DNA from 2 places in the Peribacillus sp. JNUCC41 genome. Region 2 is predicted to be linked to the other one. Evidence: riboswitches for the same ligand, from Rfam matches in the RefSeq annotation. Region 2 holds a riboswitch; the other holds the start of a gene.
The links. Region 2 has a riboswitch for cobalamin ahead of JNUCC41_RS20200 ((2Fe-2S) ferredoxin domain-containing protein). Riboswitches for the same ligand answer to the same signal wherever they lie in the genome.
Positions count from the first base shown of each region.

Region 1: another riboswitch for cobalamin. It lies ahead of JNUCC41_RS08485 (ABC transporter substrate-binding protein); the one in region 2 lies ahead of JNUCC41_RS20200 ((2Fe-2S) ferredoxin domain-containing protein).

Region 1 is NZ_CP062163.1:1,705,756-1,710,939, reverse strand. Features, by position in the region: gene JNUCC41_RS08500 (acyltransferase family protein) at 1-669, shown strand, start outside; tRNA gene JNUCC41_RS08495 (tRNA-Arg) at 878-951, opposite strand; gene JNUCC41_RS08490 (polysaccharide deacetylase family protein) at 1,156-2,028, shown strand; cobalamin riboswitch at 2,115-2,289, shown strand; gene JNUCC41_RS08485 (ABC transporter substrate-binding protein) at 2,469-3,434, shown strand; gene JNUCC41_RS08480 (FecCD family ABC transporter permease) at 3,397-4,452, shown strand; gene JNUCC41_RS08475 (heme ABC transporter ATP-binding protein) at 4,459-5,184, shown strand, end outside.
Region 2 is NZ_CP062163.1:4,156,713-4,161,896, forward strand. Features, by position in the region: gene JNUCC41_RS20175 (energy-coupling factor ABC transporter ATP-binding protein) at 1-572, opposite strand, end outside; gene cbiQ (cobalt ECF transporter T component CbiQ) at 591-1,367, opposite strand; gene JNUCC41_RS20185 (energy-coupling factor ABC transporter substrate-binding protein) at 1,354-1,665, opposite strand; gene JNUCC41_RS20190 (energy-coupling factor ABC transporter permease) at 1,667-2,410, opposite strand; gene JNUCC41_RS20195 (hypothetical protein) at 2,431-2,601, opposite strand; cobalamin riboswitch at 2,585-2,778, opposite strand; cobalamin riboswitch at 2,982-3,172, shown strand; gene JNUCC41_RS20200 ((2Fe-2S) ferredoxin domain-containing protein) at 3,323-3,691, shown strand; gene cobJ (precorrin-3B C(17)-methyltransferase) at 3,706-5,184, shown strand, end outside.

The DNA of each region.
Region 1 (5,184 bases), 2.5 Mb from region 2:
AGTGACTTGAAAATTGGGGAATATGGCAAAACTGAAAATTACGATGCTACAATTGCCCTGATCGGCAGTTCCCATTCAGAGCATTGGTTAGGTGCCATTTTAGAAGCAACAAAAGATGACAATTATCGTGTATTGAATATGACTCGTTCAGGTACACGTTTTTCAACAGGTTATGCGGATGATGATTTGAAAGGTATCTGGGTCAATAATGTTCTCGATTATCTAAAGGATGCAGATGTAGATCTTGTCATTTCTCACGCCACAGCTTCTGATTCGCCTAATAATAAAATACAACAACAAATGGTCGATCAGCTGCAGTATGTTAAAGATGAATATGGTATTGAAGTGTTAGCGATTCGTGATGATCCAAGATATAGCTTTAACGTGCTGGAATCATTAGAAACAGATGGACTAGAAGAAACTACAAAAAAAATGAATTCAGTAGATAATCAGAAAGACGAAAGCTTTTGGAGACAATTTGAAAAAGAGAATAAATCCTTGCATAAAATTGACTTAACAGATTACTTCAAAGTAAACGGTAAATTCCAGCCCATTATAGGTAATGTTATAATTTACCGTGACAATAGACATTTAACGAATACTTATTCTGAAAGTTTCGGACCTGTTTTTGAAGAAAAAATCAATGAGATAGGTTTAATTGAAAAGTAAGTATAGCTAATTGGAATTTGTAAATATAAACAGTGGTTATCTTCAAAATGAAAAATCTGAGTCCTGTAAAGGGCTCAGATTTTTTGATATTTATATGGCTTGATGAATTTGTGATTAAATTTGTCTAATGTCTAGTGGTCCCATGATTCACAGAAAAAACCCTGCTACGATGCAGAAAACTGCATTGTAACAGGGTTTTTGAAATTAGCGTCCCAGATAGGAATCGAACCTACGACCTACAGCTTAGGAGGCTGTCGCTCTATCCTGCTGAGCTACTGGGACATATATTTAAGTCGACGACTTATTTATTATATTTCTTATAGGCAAACTTTTCAAGCTTATAGCACATACTTATGAAAAAAATCTTCATAAATGCTCAGCAGGTAGCTATGCCCTTTTGTTTTCCTATTAATTCTTTAAATGGAATACTTTATTATCGAATAGTATTCTGATACTATTATACTAGAAAAAATTAGGGGAATGATAGTGAAAAGATATAGAGTTTTATGGATGGTGGCATTGCTGGGGATTTTAATTTTACCTGGTTGTTCACAAAGGATTGTAGAGGGTATAGGCATAAAAACGGCTGCACCGATTGCGGAAGATGACATTGAAGTGGTCGAAGCGGCCGAGAATGGGACCGGTCAGGATTTGGATGGCCAAATCGATACGGGAGACTGGATAATGGCCAAGTCCGCGGTACAGCTTCCAATCTTGATGTATCACAGCATTTCTGAAGGGAATGGACTTCGGGTTCCAATTGAGGAATTCCGAGCACAGATGGCTTGGCTTCGGGAGAATGGTTACTATACATTATCCCCTGAAGAAGCATACCTCGTTTTAACCGAGAATCGGATGCCAAGTGAGAAGTGCGTCTGGCTTACTTTTGACGATGGCTATACAGATAACTACACAGAGGCTTTTCCGATATTAAAGGAAAATGATATGAAAGCAACTGTCTTCATGATCGGTAAGTCCATTGATAAAGGTCATCACCTGACTGAAGATCAAATGTTGGTGATGAGCAGGAATGGGATTTCGATCGAAAGCCATACCATCAACCATTTGGAGCTGAACCGCATGACGGCAGTGCAGCAAGAAGCGGAAATGGTTCAGTCGAAAGAGCTATTCGACCGTATGCTCGACCAGGACACGACAGTGCTCTCCTATCCGGTTGGCCGGTATAATGAAGAGAGTCTAGCGCTGTCAGAAGAAGCGGGATACAAGATGGCAGTCACCACCGAACCTGGGGGAGCTTCAAGGGACCAAGGGATGCATGCCCTGCATCGGGTTCGGATTTCACCCGGGTTATCAGTCGATGGGTTTGCGTCACTGGTTGAAAATGCTTCAAATCATTGAAGGTGGAAGGCTCATTTCGAACTTGTTCAGAAAAATCATATAATAATCGATTCTTACATGGTGTATAATGAAGGCAGTGAAAATTATATACATATGAACGATTTGGTGTCGTAATGACTTAAAAGGGAAGCTGGTGAAATGCCAGCGCGGTCCCGCCACTGTATATGGGAGCTGACGGCTGTGTACCACTGTATGAGATATGGGAAGGTGCCGTTGACGATGACCATGAGCCAGGAGACCTGCCAAAATTCGTACACCTGTAACCTACGCGGATGGGAAGGTGTGTGGCAGACCCTAAGAAAGAGTCCGTAATGATATTGTTGCCATGCAAGCACCTTCCGTTTAACGGGAGGTGCTTTTTGTTTTGGGGCATCTTCCAACAATGCGTTTTCTTTATTAAGGTGGGAAGAAATTAAATGAAAAGATTGTGGGGAATGAAAATGAAGAAGATTTTTGGTCTGATACTGTTGATGTTGCTTACTGCAGGATTGATGGTTGGCTGCAGTGACGCTGCTGATGAAGGAAAAGAAAAGCAACAAACGAATCATGCTCAACACGAAGCTTTCCCGATTACGATTAAAGATGCAACTGGGGAAAAAGTGACGATAGAACAAAAACCGAAGAAAATCGTTTCGTTGATACCAAGTAATACGGAAGTGGTCTTTGCACTTGGTTTGGGTAAAAATGTCGTTGGTGTATCCGATAATGATAATTACCCGGAAGAAACGAAAGAAATTGAAAAAGTTGGCGGAATGGAAATGAACACGGAGCTGATTGTCTCCATGAAACCGGATCTTGTTCTTGCACATGCATCAAGTGCCCATAATTCAAATGAGGGTTTACAGCAACTTAAGGATGCTGGAATAGATGTCCTTGTAGTCAATGATGCACAAAGTTTTGACCAAGTCTATGAGTCTATTGAAATGATTGGACAGGCAACGGGAGAACATGATAAGGCAAAAGAAATCATTACGGATATGAAAACGAAGCTCAAGGACATTCAGGAAAAGGCCAAATCCATAAAGGAAGCGGATAGGAAGACCGTTTTAGTGGAAGTTTCGCCTTCACCAGAAATATACACACCAGGAAAAAATACTTTCATGAATGAGATGCTTAACATTATATCAGCGGATAATGCTGCTGCTGAATTGGACGGATGGGCAAAAATTGATGAAGAGTCGATGATTGCTGCAAATCCGGATGTCATCATTACAACATATGGTTACTATGCGAAAGATTCAGTGAGTGAAGTGACGGGCCGAAAAGGATGGCAAGACGTAAATGCTATTAAGAATGGCCAAGTCTTTGATGTCCATTCAGACTTGGTAACCCGTTCCGGTCCACGTTTAATAGAGGGAGTAGAGGAACTTGCCAAATCAGTCTATCCGAACCAATTTGACAACTAAATGGGCGTTTGCTTATTTGATTGCGTTGTTCATTTTGTTATTCGCGATGACGATAGGCATTTCCTTTGGTTCGGTGCCAGTACCGATTCCCGTACTTATACAAATAATCGGCAAGGAGATTTTCCATTTGCCGATTTCTGCTGATCCGGATGTGATGCTTACGAATATCGTGATGAACATCCGCCTGCCGCGCGTATTGCTTGCGGGTTTGGTCGGGGCATCACTTGCGATTGCGGGTGCGGCTTTTCAGGGACTGCTCCGGAACCCGCTTGCTGATCCTTACACATTGGGTATTTCATCAGGAGCATCGGTCGGCGCCGTATTGACAATATTCTTGAATATTTCACTGCCGTTCATCGGTTTATATACTCTTCCGGCATTGAGCATCTTATGCTCAGTGCTCACGATGCTTTGCGTACTTACTTTCGCAAAAAAAATGGATCGATCGATGAAAGTGGAAACGATCATTTTAACGGGAATCATTTTCAGCTCATTTTTAAGTGCCTTCATTTCATTGATGATTGCGCTGACCGGTGATGAATTAAGACAAATCATCGGCTGGCTGATGGGAAGCGTTTCAATGCGAGGTTGGAATTACATTGCAATCATTTTGCCGTTTTTTATCATTGGATCATTGATTTTGATCATGAATACAAGTGAATTGAATGCGATGACTTTCGGGGAAGACCGGGCAAAGCACTTAGGTGTGAATGTTAAGCGGCGGAAAATGTGGATCTTGATAGCCGGTTCGACATTGACAGGGGCAGCCGTTGCCGTTTCAGGGGCGATTGGCTTTGTAGGATTGGTCATTCCTCATTTTGTCCGAAAGATTTGGGGGCCTGACCATAAACATCTACTTCCGTTGTCATTGTTGGTAGGAAGCGGATTCTTAATATTGGCGGATTTTGTGGCACGAACGATCATTGCCCCATCGGAACTGCCGATCGGGGTGATCACCTCACTTATCGGGGCACCTGCATTTGCGCTGATTTTATTAAAGAGACGGAGAGAAGGGTAAAAACGGATGCTTGAAGTAAGAGGGTTAACAGGTGGATATCATAACAAAGCTGTTTTGGACTCTGTCTCTTTTGATGTACATAAAGGGGAATTATTCGGGATTCTTGGTCCAAATGGCAGCGGAAAAACGACGCTTTTAAGCATGCTTAGCGGGGTGCTCGATTATAAAGGCGGAAGCGTACGCATTAGAGGTAGGGATTTGAAGGATTATTCGTCAAAACAACTTGCACAGGTCATTGCTGTGCTCCCTCAACATTCCTCATTAGCTTTCTCCTATACAGTAAAAGAGACAGTCTCACTTGGTCGATATGCCCATCAATCAGGTTGGTTCCATAGTTGGTCCGCAGAAGATGAATCGATTGTCCAACGAGTTATGGAACAAACGGGAGTAGCTGATTTTCAGGACCTTCATTTTGAACGATTATCAGGAGGGGAGAGACAAAGGGTCTTGCTGGCACAGGCACTTGCCCAAGAGCCGGAAATCCTTTTTTTGGATGAACCTACGAACCACTTGGATCTCTCCTATCAAAAAGATCTTCTGGATTTAATGAGGAAAATGGCAAAAGAGCAGAAGTTGACCGTTATTTCAATTTTTCATGATTTGAATTTGGCTGGATTATATTGTGATCGGCTTATGTTGCTTGAGAAAGGGCAGATTCAGGTTGTTGATGTGCCGAACGAAGTGCTCCAACAGGAACGGATTCAGGATGTATATCATACGACGATCGAAAAA
Region 2 (5,184 bases):
TCATGGTGGTGGATACTGTCTAGCAGAGCCATGATCTGTCTTGAGAAATAAGGATCCAATCCAGCTGTAGGCTCATCCAAGAGCCAGACATCAGGTTCCATGGCGAGTACCCCTGCAATGGCGACACGTTTTTTTTGCCCAAGGCTCAAAAAATGGGTGGGTCTGTCTTTAAGTTCCGTTATTTCCGTTTCAGCCATCGCCCAATTTACTTTCTCCTGGACTGCTTTTCTATCCCATCCTAAATTCATCGGTCCAAACGATATATCCTGTTGTACATTAGCGGAAAAGAGCTGCGAGTCGGGATCTTGAAAAACAATCCCGACTTGCTTTCGTAATGATAATAATGCTTTACGGTCATATTTCATTTTCTTGCCCTTAAATCTGATCTTTCCTGCCGTAGGTTGTAAAAGCCCATTTAAATGGAGGAATAAAGTCGATTTGCCGGCACCATTATTGCCTAGTAATGCTATCTTTTTACCGTGTTGGATCGTTAGCGAAAGGTCGTTTAAAGCAAACGTCCCATCCGCGAATTGATGTGTGAGGCCTTCTATATGAAAAATATGCTCGTACATTCTTGGGTTGCCTCCAATTTACAAATATTCATTAATAAAGATTAAGCTTCCTAGTATTACAATCGCGATCAGCCAATTGCGTGAGGAATAGGTGTAAGTATCCTCTATATAGGAAAGGTTCTCCTGATAGCCTCTTGCGTTCATGGCCATCGTCAAATGTCCAGAGCGCTGCAATACTCCTAAAAATAATGATGAGGTTAGTAATCCGAGAGATCGAATGCCTTTCATTAACGAACCATACCCCAGCCGTGAAGCTTGTGATTGGTGAATGGCCAAAGCCGTTTCTAAAAAAATAAAGATGAAGCGATAGGTCAATTCTATTAAATCGACCAATAAGGAAGGCACTTTAAGTTTTCGCATCACCGATAGAATGACGGTAATGGGTGTAGTTAAGGTAAGAAAATATAAACAGCTGATGCTGCCTAATACGACAGTGATCAAATTGATCACTGTTCCTATGCTGTCATCGCTGATGAATATTTGCCAGTTCCCGACCTTCCAGGACCACCATATATTCGAAAACGAAGTAAATTTGCTTGTAAAAGAAATAAGGATGGTAATTGTTCCTGATAGTATAAAAAATCCCGGTAATAGAAGTAATTTAAGATAATAAGAAAGCGGGATTTTTGCCGCAAAAATGATTAAAGCGCTCATCACCGTAAAAGTGATGAGCGAAACGGTCATATCCCTTACCGTTAACGAAAATAGCATAAGGGAGAGTGCAAAAACCATCTTTTCCAACGGATGTACATCCTTTAGCCCATTGAAATAGGCATATTTATCAATGAGTAACATGCTTCGATTTTCCGGGAATTTCCTGTTTGGTTTGTTTATTCCGTTGTCTCGTTACACCTATGAAATAACCAATGAAACCGGCTCCGATTGCAGCTTGCAGCGCAAATAATAAACTTTCGGTTTCCGCACCTGGCGGCTCCCAAATACTGTTGAACCATGGCTTGTATTCCGGCTGGATTTTGGTGATGGCTTTTTCAGCTTCTCCATCGGCACCGCCAAATTCCGTTCCTTGTTGGGTGATTAACGGTATGGTAGCAAGAACGACGACCAGGAAAAGCAACAGTAAACTTTTTTTCATGTTAACGGGCCTCCTTAGATAAAACTCGCAGCAATTTCAATTCGCCTAGATTGTATTTTTTTAAGAAATTCATCACGACGACTGTCAATAACCCCTCACTGATTGCCAAGGGAATTTGGGTCAGGGCAAAAATCCCTGCGAATTTACTGAAAGAGGCCATGAATCCTCCTACCTCGGATGGAAAAGCAAGAGCAAGTTGAATGGAAGTTACCACATAGGTTCCCAAATCTCCAAAAGCAGCAGCCAAGAACACGGCAAATGAAAAGGACCAACCTAATTTAGTTGCGCCCTTGAAGACGAAGTAAGCAATGAACGGTCCGCAAACGGCCATGGAAAATGCATTGGCCCCTAATGTCGTCAATCCTCCGTGAGCCAGTAAAACGGCTTGAAATAACAGAACGATGGAGCCAACGACACTCATGGCCAACGGTCCGAATAGAATGGAGCCCAAACCAACTCCGGTAGGGTGTGAAGAACTTCCCGTAACGGAAGGAATCTTTAGGGCAGATAAAATGAATACAAATGCACCCGATAAGCCAAGCATCATTTTTGTTTCTGGGTTTTCCCTTACTTTGGATCTAATGGACCGGTAACCCAGGATTAAAAATGGGAGCGTCACGGCCCACCAGAATATAGCCCATTCAATGGGTAAAAAGCCCTCCATGATATGCATGGCCATTGCCCGTTTTGGGACGAAAAGCAGTAAAATGACAAAATAAATGGTCTTCCAATTGGTTCTTTTCATTCTTTCTCCTTTCAAAACTTTTAATTTTTCTGATCAATCTTGAGAAGAAAGGCGCGCCCAACATAAAAAGCACTTCTCTCAAAGGAAAGAAGTGCGTAATGAACAGGAATTTTGCAGCATAAACCAACCATGGGCCTTTCTGCCTGATCCGCACACCCATCCTCGTAGGTTGAAACAGTTTCACGCTTCATGGCAGGTCTCCTGGCTTTGGTTCATCATCCCATTACATCCTTCCCATCTCATTTGACAGTGGAATAGTTAAAGTAATAGGACTCCCCTTTACAGTGGCGGGACCGCTCCGGATTTTCACCGGCTTCCCTTTTAAGCTGAACTCCGAAAAATTCAACACCATAAAACTTATGTAATTATTTAGAAAATTCTCGTATAGTGTACCATAAAGAAATAATTCCAGCTACACTATCTTTTTTTTTTTTGACTAAATTTGTTGCAAGGAAAGGCTTGTTGACAGGATATACACTATTAAACTTTTCTAAACAGTCGGAATAAACTATTGAATTTTGATAAAGTTGTTATATGATAGATAAAGTTAGTTAGAAATGTATAATAAAACCAAATATTTCATTTTAAAAGTGCCCTTGTGTGAATAAGCAAGGGATAATAGGGAAATCGGTGAAAATCCGATGCAGCCCCCGCTACTGTAAACGCTGATGAAATTGTCGATAGCCACTGGCATTGTTGCCGGGAAGGGACAAGGTAAAATGAAGCGTAAGCCAGGAAACCTGCTTTTAAAATTGCATGATACTTTTCGGAGGGAAAGGTAGAAGGACTATGACGATTTTGGGAGATTGGGCATTCTTGCCTGGGGCTCCTCATCCATATAGTTTTTTTAAACCTTGACTCTTATGTTAAGGTTTTTTATTTTGCCTTTTCCCTGAACGCAGGAGGAAGAACATGACTACTTGGAACTTAATGGGTACAAATACACATCTGTTGATTTGTAATGGAAGCAGCTGTATGAAAAAGGGCGGGGAAGAAGTAACCCAGGCGATTCGCGATGAAATTACTTCCAAAGGACTGGACATGAAAATCCATACAACCAGGACACGGTGTAACGGAAGATGTAAGGATGCCTGCGTTGTGATTGCCTATCCTCAAGGAAACTGGTATCGAGTGGAGACACCTGATTTCGGTCGCCAAATTGTCAGCCATATCGATGATGGGGAGTTTGTTCCACAAATGATCTACCAATTCAATGATGGGGAAATGGCACCCAATCCAAATTTTCCTGCTCATACGGGTATTTCAAAGAACAAAGCGTGAAAGGAGATGTCTTAATGAGTACAAACGGTAAATTATTCGTCGTGGGCTTTGGACCAGGGAATTTTGAACACATTACCAAACGTGCTGTCGAAGCCCTTCAAGAAAGTGACTACATCATTGGTTATAAAACTTATGTTGAACTCATTCAGGGACTGCTTACAGATCAAACGATTATTAGTACGGGGATGACTGAAGAGGTATCACGTGCTCAGGAAGCAGTGAAACAAGCGGAGCTGGGTAAGAAAGTTGCGGTAATCTCCAGCGGGGATGCTGGAGTTTACGGGATGGCTGGGTTGGTTTATGAAGTATTGATTGAAAAAGGCTGGAAAGAAGAAACTGGAGTGGGCATTGAAGTCATTCCTGGCATTTCTGCAATAAACTCTTGTGCATCTTTACTTGGGGCACCAGTCATGCACGATTCGTGTACAATCAGCCTCAGTGATCATTTAACTCCTTGGGAACTGATCGCTAAAAGGGTTGAAGCAGCTGCAATGGCAGACTTTGTCATTGCCCTGTATAATCCGCGCAGCGGCAGGCGGACGAGGCAAATTGTTGAAACACAGAACATTCTCCTTCGCTACCGTTCGCCCGATACACCTGTCGGGTTGGTGAAAAGTGCATATCGAGATAGGCAGGATATTGTCATAACCAATTTGAAAGATATGTTGAATCACGATATTGGAATGTTGACCACCGTCATTATTGGTAATTCATCCACCTTTTTATATGATGACAAAATCATCACACCAAGAGGGTATCAGAGGAAATATACTTTGAATTCGGAAAAGCAACCATTGAAGCCGCATCAGCGTCTGCAAAAAGAAGCGGAACCGTGGGCATTAGATCAAGAAGCCTTCACCGAATCCTCTGGAGGAGTTGGATTACTTACAAAAGCACCTGAAAAGAAGCCAGCTTCCTTTGAAATGGCAATGGAAGCACTGTCAAGAGTCAAGGGGCAAACCGTTCAGCAATCCATTGAGCCGATCGTTCAGCAAAAAATGGAGTCGGTATTCGAACTTGCCGTTAGTCCAGGTGTGGCGAATAAACAATTCACTCCCAAACAAATGATGACACTTGCGGAAGTTGTCGGGGAAAAGGGCACGATGGAATACACGCCAAATCATAAAATCGTATTAAAGATTCCGACAATGGATCCGGAAGTCATTACGGGGAAATTGCAATCAGCAAACTTTCTATTATCACCGATTGGAGATGTACTGACATTAAAAGCATGTGATTTCTGTGATGGTGAAAAAACCGAATCCATTCCTTATGCGGATGAAATACATCGGGTGCTTGGCGGAATGAAAATGCCAAAGGAACTTAACATCGGTTTTAATGGGTGTGGGATGGCTTGTTATAGTGCTGTGATGGATGATATCGGGATTGTCTTTCGAAAAGGGAAGTTTGACTTATTTCTTGGAGCTAAACCGGTTGGAAGAACAGCCCATCCAGGTCAGCCTGTTGCGGAAGGCATTGAACCTGAACAGCTT